Regions from separate parts of the Comamonas endophytica genome, predicted to be linked through region 2. Evidence: predicted binding sites of a transcription regulator. Region 2 holds the regulator's gene; the other holds the start of a gene.

Region 1 (6,460 bases), 1.7 Mb from region 2:
TGGAGCTGCTGCACGAGCTGCGCGCCCAGCAGCGGCCCGAGCGCTGCGTGGTCATCACCGCGCACAGCTCGGCCGAGAACGCCGTCGAGGCGCTGCGCGCGGGCGCGTTCGACTACCTGAGCAAGCCCGTGGACCTCAAGCAGTTCCGCGCCGTCGTGGCCTCGGCCGTGCGCCGGCCCGCCGACTCCGGCGATGCCGCGCTGCGCGGCGCGCGCGGCGCCGGCCCGCGCGACATCGAGCTGCTCGTGGCCGATCCCGCGAGCGCACTGGCGCAGCTGGTGGGCGAATCGCCGGCCATGCGCGCGGTCAAGCAGAACATTCTCAAGGTCGCAAAGAGCATGGCCCCGGTGCTGGTGCAGGGCGAATCGGGCACCGGCAAGGAACTGGTCGCGCGCGCGCTGCATGCCTGCAGCCACCGCGCCGACGGCCCGCTGGTGGCGGTGAACTGCGGCGCGATTCCCGACAACCTGCTAGAAGCCGAGTTCTTCGGCGCGCGCAAGGGCTCCTACACCGGCGCGACCCAGGACCGCGGCGGCTACTTCCAGGCCGCGCGCGGCGGCACGCTGTTCCTCGACGAGATCGGCGACCTGCCGCTGGCCATGCAGGCCAAGCTGCTGCGCGCGATCCAGGAGCGGCGCGTGCGCCCGCTGGGCTCGACCCAGGAGGAGGCGGTTGACGTGCGCATCGTCAGCGCCACGCACCGCGACCTGGCCGAGGAGGTGGCAGCCGGGCGCTTCCGCCAGGACCTGTACTACCGGCTCAATGTCATAGAGATCCGGCTGCCGCCGCTGCGCGAGCGCCGCGAGGACCTGCCGGCGCTGTGCGAGGTGCTGCTGGCGCGCATCGCGGCCGAAAGCGGCTGCGCCGTGCCGCCGCTCACCGCGCAGGTGCTCGAACAGCTGGCGCGGCTGCCGCTCACCGGCAATGTGCGCGAGCTGGAGAACCAGCTGCACCGCGCGTTGGCGCTGGGCGAGGACCAGCAGCTGTCGCTCGATGTTGCGGCGGCCGACGCCGCGGCGGCCGACCCGTTTGCACCCGCGCCGGTGGCCACGCCCGGCCCCCTGCCCCATGACCTGCAGGCCTGGCTGGACCAGCAGGAGCGCGACATCCTGGTGCGCGCGCTGCACGAGGTGGGCTTCAACCGCACCGCGGCTGCCGCCCGGCTGGGCATCAGCCTGCGCCAGATCCGCTACCGCATCGCGCGCCTGAACATCGCCGCACCCCATGACAGCGACAGCAGCGAGCACTGAAGCCTGCGGCCGCTGGCAGGGCGGCTGGTACCAGCCCGCGCGGATCCTGCCCTCGCCCAACTTCGGCCCGCGCCCACCGGGCGCCTGCATCGACCTGCTGGTGCTGCACTCGATCAGCCTGCCGCCCGGCGAATACGGCACGGGCGCGGTGCAGCAGCTGTTCACCAACCAGCTCGACTGGGACGCGCACCCCTATTACCAGGGTATCCGCGGCCTGGAGGTCTCGGCGCATTTCTTCATCACGCGCGCGGGCGCCATCTGGCAATTCGTCGACTGCGATCAGCGCGCCTGGCATGCGGGCGCATCGTGCTGGCGCGGGCGCGGCAACTGCAACGACGACTCGATAGGCATCGAGCTCGAAGGACTCGAAGGCCTGACTTTCGAGTCCGCGCAATACCAGGCGCTGGCGCAGCTGTGCGCCGACCTGTCGGCGCACTACCCGATCCGCCATGTCGCCGGCCACGAGCACATAGCGCCGGGCCGCAAGTGCGACCCCGGGCCGGGCTTCGACTGGCCGCGGCTGCGCGGGGAGCTGGGCAATGCCCTGGACTGGCCGCCAGGCACTGAGGCCAGGACCTGCTGAACAGGTCCGTGCCCGACGCCTAAAACGTTTTTCCGGCAGCGTCAATTGGCCTGCGTGGACTCCGGCTTTTTCGCCACGCCGGCAAAAATTTTTTTTGCTGTAAGCCAACACGCCATGCCCCGCCGCAAGCCCGCGCAGCCATTGGTGCCGACCCCTTTCGCATCGCGCTGGAGCCGGCGGCTTTTCTTCCTGCAGCAAGGTTTTGGCGGTCTCCCACGTGGTTTTGGCAGGTACGCCGCGCTAAACTAGCATCCGAATCACAGACACTACCTGTAGTGGTCGGCGCCTTCCAAAAGCACTACATTTAGTGTAAAACTTGTGCACAGCGTGTGCACGGCTTGTGGAAAAAACGGCCATCCACCACTGCAGCGCCATCCATCAAACGCCCAAGAGGAATCCATGCAAGAAGCGTTGAACCCCGTATCCACCACGCCCGCCGATGCGGCGCGCCCCTCGGCCGACCAGCAGTACCACGTCATGCGCCGCAACGGCGACGTCGTGGACTTCACGCCGCAGAAGATCGCCGTGGCCGTGACCAAGGCCTTTCTCGCCGTGCGCGGTGCCCAGGGTGCGGCATCGGCCAGCGTGCGCGAGATGGTGGACGAGCTCACGCAGGGCGTGGTGCGCGCGCTGCAGCGTTCGCGTCCCGCAGGCGGCACCTTCCATATCGAGGACATCCAGGACCAGGTCGAACTCGGCCTGATGCGCGGCGGCCACCATGAAGTGGCGCGCGCCTATGTGCTGTACCGCGAGCGCCGCAACCAGGAGCGCGCCGAGCAGAAGAAGGCCACCCAGCCCGCGGCCGCGCCCGCACCCGAGCTGCAGGTCACCGACAAGGGCCAGCGCGTGCCGCTGAACCGCGAACGCCTGCTGGCGCTGATCGAGTCCGCCTGCCAGGGCCTGAACGCCGACATCCAGTCCGAACCCATCGTGCAGGAAACCCTGCGCAACCTGTACGACGGCGTGCCGATCGACGAGGTGTTCAAGGCCGCGATCCTGGCCGCGCGCACGCTGATCGAGAAGGACCCGGACTACACCTACGCCACCGCGCGCCTGCTGCTGCACACCATCGTGCGCGAGGTCATGGGCCGCGAGGTCGCGCCCGCCGACATGGCCACGGCCTATGCCGAATACTTCCCCGGCTTCGTGCAGAAGGGCGTCGACAACGAGCTGCTCAACCCCGAGCTGCTGAACTTCGACCTGCCGCGCCTGGCCCAGGCCCTGAAGGCCGAACGCGACCAGCAGTTCGACTACCTGGGCCTGCAGACGCTCTACGACCGCTACTTCCTGCACGTCAAGAAGACGCGCATCGAGCTGCCCCAGTCCTTCTTCATGCGCGTGGCCATGGGCCTGGCGCTGGGCGAGACCGACCGCAACGCGCGCGCCATCGAGTTCTACGAGCTGCTGAGCTCCTTCGACTTCATGAGCAGCACGCCCACGCTGTTCAACAGCGGCACGCTGCGCTCGCAGCTGTCGAGCTGCTACCTGACCACGGTGCCCGACGACCTCGACGGCATCTACGAGTCGATCAAGGAAAACGCGCTGCTGTCGAAGTTCGCCGGCGGCCTGGGCAACGACTGGACGCGCGTGCGCGCGCTGGGCTCGCGCATCAAGGGCACGAACGGCGAATCGCAGGGCGTGGTGCCCTTCCTGAAGGTGGTCAACGACACGGCCGTGGCCGTGAACCAGGGCGGCAAGCGCAAGGGCGCGGTCTGCACCTACCTGGAGAGCTGGCACCTCGACATCGAGGAGTTCCTGGAGCTGCGCAAGAACACTGGCGACGACCGCCGCCGCACGCACGACATGAACACCGCCAACTGGATTCCCGACCTGTTCATGCGCCGCGTGATCGAGAAGGGTTCGTGGACGCTGTTCTCCCCCGCCGACGCGCCCGACCTGCACGACCTGTACGGCGCCGACTTCGAGAAGGCCTACACCGCCTACGAAGCCAAGGCCGCCAGCGGCGAGCTCAAGCTGCACAAGACCCTGCCCGCCACCGACCTGTGGCGCAAGATGCTCTCGATGCTGTTCGAGACCGGCCACCCCTGGATCACCTTCAAGGACCCCTGCAACATCCGCTCGCCGCAGCAGCACGCGGGCGTGGTGCATTCGTCCAACCTGTGCACCGAGATCACGCTCAACACCAGCGACACCGAAACCGCGGTCTGCAACCTCGGCTCGGTCAACCTGGTGCGCCACATCAAGGACGGCCAGCTCGACCACGAGAAGCTGCGCAAGACCATCACGACGGCAATGCGCATGCTCGACAACGTGATCGACATCAACTACTACGCGGTGCAGAAGGCCAGGGATTCGAACCTGCGCCACCGCCCCGTGGGCCTGGGCCTGATGGGCTTCCAGGACGCGCTGTACGAGATGCGCATGCCCTACGCCTCGATGCAGGCGGTGGAGTTCGCCGACCAGTCGATGGAAGCCATCTGCTACTACGCCTACTGGGCCTCGACCGAACTGGCCAAGGAGCGCGGCAGCTACTCGAGCTTCAAGGGCTCGCTGTGGGACCAGGGCATCCTGCCACTGGACACGCTGGACCTGCTGGAGAAGGCCCGCGGCGGCCATGTCGAAGTCGACCGCTCGATGCGCCTCGACTGGGCCGGCCTGCGCAGCAAGATCGCGGCCGACGGCATGCGCAACTCGAACTGCGTGGCCATCGCCCCGACGGCGACGATCTCCAACATCGTCGGCGTCGATGCCTCGATCGAGCCCTCGTTCGGCAACCTGTCGGTCAAGTCCAACCTGTCGGGCGAGTTCACCATCATCAACAACTACCTGGTGCGCGACCTCAAGCGCCTGGGCCTGTGGGATGACGTGATGGTCATGGACCTGAAGCACTTCGACGGCTCGCTGCGCCCCATCGACCGCGTGCCGCAGGAGATCAAGGACCAGTACGCGACCGCCTTCGAGGTCTCGCCCGAATGGCTGGTCGAGGCCGCGTCGCGCCGCCAGAAGTGGATCGACCAAGCGCAGAGCCTGAACATCTACATGGCCGGCGCCTCGGGCAAGAAGCTCGACGACACCTACAAGCTGGCCTGGCTGCGCGGCCTGAAGACCACCTACTATCTGCGCACCACCAGCGCCACGCAGGTCGAGAAGTCGACGGTGCAAAGCCGCACGCTGAACGCCGTGTCGTCGGCCGCCCCAGCCGCAGCGACCGCTGCCGCAGCCACCGCCGCCGTCACCGTGGCATCGGCTGCCGCCGCCGCGGTGCCCACTGCGCTGGAAAAGGCCGCGGCCGCTGCCCGCGCCAGCGTGCCGGCAACGGACATCAAGTTCTGCGCCATCGACGACCCGGGCTGCGAAGCCTGCCAGTAAAGCGCCGGACGCCTTCGGGTGTCCGCCCTCGCGGCCTCCGGTCCCGCCCGCTCTGCAAGCCGGCGCCCGGGGGCCGTTGGCCCTGCCCTTGCTGCTTTTTTAGGAATACACCATGCTGACCTTCGACGACGACATCACCCCCAGCGCCCCGGCCACCGACGCCCAGGCACCCGCGCCCCAGACCTTCAAGCGCGTCAATGCCGCGGACAAGCGCATCATCAACGCCAAGACCGACGTGAACCAGCTGGTGCCGTTCAAGTACAAGTGGGCCTGGGAGAAGTACCTTGCCACCTGCGCCAACCACTGGATGCCGCAGGAAGTGAACATGACGCGCGACATCGCGCTGTGGAAGGACCCGAACGGCCTGACCGAAGACGAGCGCCGCATCGTCAAGCGCAACCTGGGCTTCTTCGTCACGGCCGATTCGCTGGCCGCGAACAACATCGTGCTGGGCACCTACCGCCACATCACCGCGCCCGAATGCCGCCAGTTCCTGCTGCGCCAGGCCTTCGAGGAAGCGATCCACACCCACGCCTACCAGTACATCGTCGAGTCGCTGGGCCTGGACGAGGCCGAGATCTTCAACGCCTACAACGAGATCAAGTCGATCCGCGACAAGGATGAGTTCCTGATCCCCTACATCGAGGCGATCATGGACCCGAACTTCCACACCGGCACGCCCGAAACCGACCAGACGCTGCTCAAGTCGCTGATCGTCTTCGCCTGCCTGATGGAAGGCCTGTTCTTCTATGTCGGCTTCACGCAGATCCTGGCGCTGGGCCGCCAGAACAAGATGACCGGCGCCGCCGAGCAGTACCAGTACATCCTGCGCGACGAGTCCATGCACTGCAACTTCGGCATCGACCTGATCAACCAGCTCAAGCTCGAGAATCCGCACCTGTGGACCAGCGAGTTCAAGGAAGAGATCAAGGCCCTGTTCATGCATGCCGTCGAACTCGAATACCGCTATGCCGAGGACACCATGCCGCGCGGCGTGCTGGGCATGAACGCGTCGATGTTCAAGGGCTACCTGCGCTACATCGCCAACCGCCGCGCCACGCAGATCGGCCTGGAGGAACTGTTCCCCGGCGAGGAAAATCCCTTCCCGTGGATGAGCGAGATGATCGATTTGAAGAAGGAACGTAACTTCTTTGAGACACGCGTGATCGAGTATCAGACCGGCGGCGCACTTTCCTGGGATTAATCGCCTTCCTGCAGGCACAATGTGACTCACCAACCGCCTCACGCAATTGGGCTTGTGTCAAGGTCAAATGCGAGGCGATTTCCGAGTTCATTG
Region 2 (6,460 bases):
GTGCCCTGGCCGATGCCGGCGCCAGCTAGCGCGTCGTCGTCCATGCGGAAGTGGGTGGTGCTGGCCGGGTGGATCACCAGCGAGCGGCAGTCGCCGACGTTGGCGAGGTGGCTGAAGACCTTGAGCGTCTCGATGAACTTCTTGCCCTGGTTGCGGTTGCCGGCGATGTCGAAGCTGAACACCGAGCCCGCGCCGCGCGGCAGCAGCTTCTTCGCCAGCGCATGGCTGGGATGGCTCTCGAGCATCGGGTGGCCGACGCGGCTGACCAGCGGGTGGCTGGCCAGGTACTGCACGACCTTCTCGGTGTTGCGCATGTGGCGCTCCATGCGCAGCGGCAGGGTCTCGATGCCCTGCAGGATCAGCCAGGCGGTATGCGGGCTCATGCAGGCGCCGAAGTCGCGCAGGCCCTCGCGGCGCGCGCGCAGCAGGAAGGCGCCGACGCTGCTTTCCTCGGTGAACACCATGTTGTGGAAACCGTCGTAGGGCGCGGTCAGCTCGGGGAATTTGCCCGAACGCTCCCAGTCGAAGCTGCCGCCATCGACGATCACGCCGCCGATCACCGTGCCGTGCCCGGAGAGGAACTTGGTGGCCGAGTGGTAGACGATGTCCGCGCCCAGCGACAGGGGCTTCATCAGCCAGGGCGAGGTCAGCGTGGAGTCGACCAGCAGCGGCACGCCGGCTTCGTGCGCGATCTGCGAGACGGTGGGGATGTCCAGCACGTCCAGGCCCGGGTTGCCCACGGTCTCGCCGAAGAACAGCCGGGTGTTGGGGCGCACCGCGGCCTTCCAGCCGTCGATGTCGCCGGGCTTGACGAAGGTGGTCTCGATGCCGAAGCGCGCCAGCGTGTAGTGCAGCAGGTTCTGGCTGCCGCCGTAGAGCGCGGTGCTGGCGACGATATGGCTGCCCGCGCCCATCAGCGTGGCCACCGACAGGTGCAGCGCCGCCTGGCCGCTGGCCACGGCGATCGCGCCCACGCCGCCTTCCAGCGCCGACACGCGCTGCTCGAGCACGGCATTGGTGGGGTTGCTGATGCGGCTGTAGACATGGCCGGGCCGCTCGAGGTTGAACAGCGAAGCCGCATGGTCGCTGGACTCGAACACGAACGAGGTGGTGAGGTGGATGGGCACGGCGCGCGCGCCCGTCGCGGGGTCGGGCTGGGTGCCTGCGTGCAGGCTCAGCGTATCGAAGCCGGGGTCAGAGTAACCGGGCATCTTGTCTCCAGTTTTGGTCATTCGCCAGATGGCGCGCCGCCCCGCGGGCGGGCCAACGATTATGCATGGCGTCTGGCGCGCACCACGGCGACCTCGCCGCCGACGCCCGAAAAGCCGCGTCGCGGGCTTCGGGCGCAGGTTTGTCGGCTAAGATCAATCACCCGCAGAAGACGCCGGCAGCCGGAGACAAACCATGAAAGTTCGCGACATTCTTCGCGTCAAGGGCAACACCTTGTACGCCATTTCCCCCGATGAGCCCCTGAGCCGCGCGGTGGAGACGATGGCCGAGAAGGACATCGGCTCGCTGGTCGTCATGGAGCACTCGGACGTGGTGGGCATGCTCACCTTCCGCGAGGTGATCCAGGCCCTGGTCAAGAACGCCGCGGGCACGACGCTGGTGCGCACCGCCATGGACGATGCCCCGCTGACCTGCACCCTGGAAACCGAAATGGACGAGGTGCGCCGCATGATGCTCGACCGCCACGCGCGCTACATGCCGGTGATGGACAAGCGCATGCTGATGGGCGTGATCAGCTTCTACGACGTCGCCAAGGCGGTGGTGGACAGCCAGAACTTCGAGAACCGGATGCTGAAGGCTTATATCCGCGACTGGCCGGAGGGGGAGCGGCAAGGGGCGGAATAACGGCTCCCACGTTCGCCCACTTCGTGTGGCCCTCTGCCGCCTCGAAGGGCAAAGCCCCCACCCCGTTTTGCCTTGGGGCGGCCCGGCGGCAAAACCAGACGTCCACCAATCGGGTGCTGCGCGCGCCATACTCACCGTTCGTCCTGAGCTTGTCGAAGGATGAACGGCCTGTCCTCAGAAAGTGAGCGGACTTGGCCATCGGATGGATTTAAGGCGTGCGCGCCCCCATCCCCCGGCATAATCCCCCGCCATGAGCGGCAATACCTTCGGAACCCTTTTCTGCGTCACCAATTTCGGTGAATCCCACGGCCCGGCCATTGGCTGCGTGATCGACGGCTGTCCTCCGGGCCTGCCTTTGAGCGAAGCCATCATCCAGCACGACCTGGACCGCCGCCGTCCCGGCACCAGCCGCCATGTGACGCAGCGTCAGGAGCCGGACGCCGTGGAGATCCTCTCCGGCGTTTACGAGGGCAAGACCACGGGCACGCCCATTGCGCTGCTGATCCGCAACACCGACCAGCGCAGCAAGGACTACGCCAGCATCGTCGAGAGCTTCCGCCCGGGGCACGCCGACTACACCTACTGGCACAAATACGGCATCCGCGACCCGCGCGGCGGCGGCCGTTCCTCGGCGCGCCTCACGGCCCCCACGGTGGCCGCAGGCGCCGTCGCCAAGCAGTGGCTCAAGGCGCAGTACGGCACCGAATTCCGCGCCTGCATGACGCAGCTGGGCGAACTGGAGATTCCCTTCGAGGATTGGGGCCACGTGCCGAACAACCCGTTCTTCGCGCCCGTGGCCGATGTCTCTGCCTACGAGAGCTACATGGACGCGCTGCGCAAGGCCGGCGACTCCTGCGGCGCGCGCATCCGCGTGCAGGCCAGCGGCATGCCCGTGGGCCTGGGGCAGCCGCTCTACGACAAGCTCGATGCCGACATTGCCTACGCGATGATGGGCCTGAATGCCGTCAAGGGCGTGGAGATCGGCGCCGGCTTCGCCAGCGTCGCGCAGCGCGGCACGGTGCATGGCGACTCGCTCACGCCGGCCGGGTTCGAAAGCAACCATGCGGGCGGCGTTCTGGGCGGCATCAGCACCGGCCAGGACCTCGAGGTCTCGATCGCCATCAAGCCCACCAGCTCCATCCTGAGCCCGCGCGACTCCATCGACATCCACGGCCAGCCCACGGAAGTGATCACCAAGGGCCGCCATGACCCCTGCGTGGGCATCCGCGCCGCGCCCATTGCCGAGGCGCTGCTGGCGCTGGTGGTGATGGACCATGCACTGCGCCACCGCGCGCAGTGCGGCGATGTGCGCCAGGGGGTGGCGCCCATTGCCTCTTCATTGCTCTAAGAGCGGGCCCCAGACGAGAAAAAGCCATCCCGAGGGATGGCTTTTTATTCGTTCGTCCTGAGCCTGCCTGGGCGGCCCCGTCGAAGGATGGACGGCCTGCTTTCGATTTGGAAAGCAGGCCCTTCATGGTTCGATCCTTCGACAAGCTCAGGATCACCACGAACGGTTTAATGTCATATCCGCTGATGGTGGGCTTGCTGGGCAGCGCCGTCGAAGGATGGACGACCCCGCGACAAACGTTATCCCCTGCGCACCTCGTCCATCACATCCTTGAAGTCCTCGATGTCCTCGAAGCTCCGATACACGCTGGCAAACCGGATGTACGCCACCTTGTCCAGCTGCTTGAGCTCATGCATGACCAGCTCGCCAATGCGGCTCGAAGGCACCTCGCGCAGCCCCAGGTTGCGCAGCTTCTCCTCGATGCGTTCGATCGCGGTGTCGACCTGCTCGGTGCTCACCGGGCGCTTGCGCAGCGCCAGCGAGAACGAGCCGCTCAGCTTGGCGCGCTCGTACTCGATGCGCCGCCCGTCCTTCTTGACGATGGCCGGGTAGCTGACTTCAGGCCGCTCGTAGGTCGTGAAGCGCTTGTCGCAACCTCCGCACTGGCGCCGGCGGCGGATGAAGCCGCCGTCTTCCGCTTCGCGCGTCTCGACCACCTGGGTGTCGGGGTGGCTGCAAAAAGGGCACTTCATCGCGCGGTGCCAGGATCAGTCGCGGTAGACCGGGAAGCGCGCGGTCAAAGCCGCCACCTTGGCGCGCACCGCGGCCAGGTTGGCTTCGTCCGTGGGGTTGTCCAGCACGTCGGCCACCAGGTTGGCGGTCAGGCGGGCTTCCTCTTCCTTGAAGCCGCGCGTGGTCATGGCGGGCGTGCCCACGCGGATGCCGCTGGTCACCATCGGCTTTTCCGGATCGTTGGGGATGCTGTTCTTGTTGATCGTGATGTGGGCTGCACCCAGCGCGGCTTCGGCCGCCTTGCCGGTGATGCCCTTGGCACGCAGGTCGACCAGCATGACATGGCTCTCGGTGCGGCCGGAGACGATGCGCAGTCCGCGCTCGGTCAGCGTTTCGGCGAACACCTGGGCGTTCTTCACGACCTGGGCCTGGTAGGCCTTGAACTCGGGCGTCAGCGCTTCCTTGAAGGCCACGGCCTTGCCGGCGATGACGTGCATCAGCGGGCCGCCCTGCAGGCCGGGGAAGATGGCCGAGTTGATGGCCTTCTCGTGCTCGGCCTTCATCAGGATGACGCCGCCGCGCGGGCCGCGCAGGCTCTTGTGGGTCGTGGTCGTGACCACGTCGGCGTGGGGCACGGGGTTGGGGTACACGCCCGCGGCGATCAGGCCGGCGTAGTGCGCCATGTCGACCCACAGGATGGCGCCGATTTCCTTGGCGATCCTGGCGAAGCGCTCGAAGTCGATGCGCAGCGCATAGGCCGAGGCACCGGCAATGATCAGCTTGGGCTTGTGCTCGCGCGCCTTGGCTTCCAGCGCGTCGTAATCGATCTCTTCCTTGGCATCGAGGCCATAGGAGACGACGTTGAACCACTTGCCGGACATGTTCAGCGGCATGCCGTGGGTCAGGTGGCCGCCTTCGGCCAGGCTCATGCCGAGGATGGTATCGCCAGGCTTCAGGAATGCCAGCAGCACGGCCTGGTTGGCCTGCGAGCCGGAATTGGGCTGCACGTTGGCGGCATCGGCGCCGAACAGCTGCTTCACGCGGTCGATGGCGAGCTGCTCGACCACGTCGACGTTCTCGCAGCCACCGTAGTAGCGCTTGCCCGGGTAGCCTTCGGCGTACTTGTTGGTGAGCTGGGAACCCTGGGCTTCCATGACGGCGGGCGAGCAGTAGTTCTCGCTGGCGATCAGCTCGATGTGGTCTTCCTGGCGCTGGTTCTCGGCCTGGATGGCGGCAAACAGTTCGGGGTCGGCTTTTTCAACGGTGATATTGCGGTGGTACATGGCAGTCCTATGAACTTGAAGTCCCTTGAGGCCAAGGGCTGCCCAGGCGAACGGCGGAACGCTTCAGGCTGATCCGTGCCTGGGCGGTACGCTCCCCGGTGGTTCACGGATGCAAATCCGCTGGTTTCCACGTCAGCGGCAGCCCGGTCTTTCGATCTTCGGGACTGCGCCTATCGCCAGTTGCGTACCCCGCTAGTGTAGCTGAGCGCGGATGGCCCGTGCAGCAAAGGGCCGCAGGCCCTGGCACTTGAACAGGCCTGGATCAGAGGCTGGTGTTGAGTGCCACCTGCTCGACGGCGCTCGCCACCGGGGCGGCTGCGGGCGGGGTGGTCTGCTTGGCCGTCAGCAGCGGCTGGGCCGGGGCGGCGGGCAGGGCGCGCAGGCCGGCGGCCTGGCGCAGGCGGCTGTGCTCCGCCAGGACCTTGGCGGCATAACCGCCGTCGTTGGGCAGGTTCGCGGCGCCCACGTAGTGGCGCAGGCCGCCCTCGACCGAACCGGCGCGCGCGATGCAGTCCTTGAGCACCTTGACGCCCACGCGCAGGTTGGTGACGGGATCGAACGCCGCCATGCTGCCGCCGAAGTTCTCGTATTTGTCGGTATGGACGCTGGTCATGACCTGCATCAGGCCCTGGGCGCCGACGGCGCTCTGGGCGAAGGGGTTGAAGCTCGATTCGATGGCCATGATGGCCAGGATCAGCGTGGGGTCGATCTTGTTGCTCTGGCCCAGCGCATAGGCTTCGGACACCAGAGAGGCCAGCGGCTCGGGCGCGACGCGGTACTTCTTGCTGAGCCAATAGGCCACGGCCGCCTGCTCGCGCGGCAGGTCCTTGGGGTTGCGCGCCGTGGCGCGGTCGATCGCATCGGGCTCGGTGGGCATGTCGATCACGGCCACCTGGCGCGACTGCAGCCAGTCGCGCAGCTGGACCTCGCCCTCGAGGCGCAGGTCCGGTCGGGCAAACAGCGTGATGGCCACGAAGGCCACGGCCAGGCCCAGCAGTGCAAAGCCGTTATGGGTGATCTCCAGAAAACCGTCGGTCACATCGGACGCAAAGGTTCGCATCGCTGCGAAGACTTTTGCTGATGCAGGCATGTTGATTCCTTTCAAGAGGCGTCACCCCGCTTTGCTGACCCGGAAAGGGAGCATGGGGCAAGCGCCTAGATTGGCGCGCTGCAATCCCTGGTCGGTGCCGGCTGGACATCGAAGGGGGTGGTCTGGGCCACCTGGCTGCAGCGAAGAGAGGGGTCTCGTTCAAGACTGGCGGATTCTAGGAGCTCACCAAATATTAAGTCAACACTATGGAAA

What was found. The regulator NrdR, encoded in region 2, represses ribonucleotide reductase genes. The targets are predictions, from matches to a motif close to CACNANATNTNGTG.
Region 1: a site for NrdR is predicted at 2,130-2,143, ahead of M9799_RS10850 (ribonucleoside-diphosphate reductase subunit alpha). Genes of this name have one in related genera too.

What each region holds. Positions count from the first base shown of each region.
Region 1 is NZ_CP106881.1:2,406,885-2,413,344, reverse strand. It holds gene M9799_RS10860 (sigma-54-dependent transcriptional regulator) at 1-1,250, shown strand, start outside; gene ampD (1,6-anhydro-N-acetylmuramyl-L-alanine amidase AmpD) at 1,225-1,833, shown strand; gene M9799_RS10850 (ribonucleoside-diphosphate reductase subunit alpha) at 2,233-5,163, shown strand; gene M9799_RS10845 (ribonucleotide-diphosphate reductase subunit beta) at 5,276-6,367, shown strand; gene M9799_RS10840 (hypothetical protein) at 6,455-6,460, opposite strand, start outside.
Region 2 is NZ_CP106881.1:675,990-682,449, reverse strand. It holds gene M9799_RS02925 (O-acetylhomoserine aminocarboxypropyltransferase) at 1-1,211, opposite strand, end outside; gene M9799_RS02920 (CBS domain-containing protein) at 1,405-1,854, shown strand; gene aroC (chorismate synthase) at 2,105-3,202, shown strand; gene nrdR (transcriptional regulator NrdR) at 3,442-3,894, opposite strand; gene glyA (serine hydroxymethyltransferase) at 3,910-5,157, opposite strand; ZMP/ZTP riboswitch at 5,191-5,351, opposite strand; gene M9799_RS02900 (lytic transglycosylase domain-containing protein) at 5,420-6,247, opposite strand.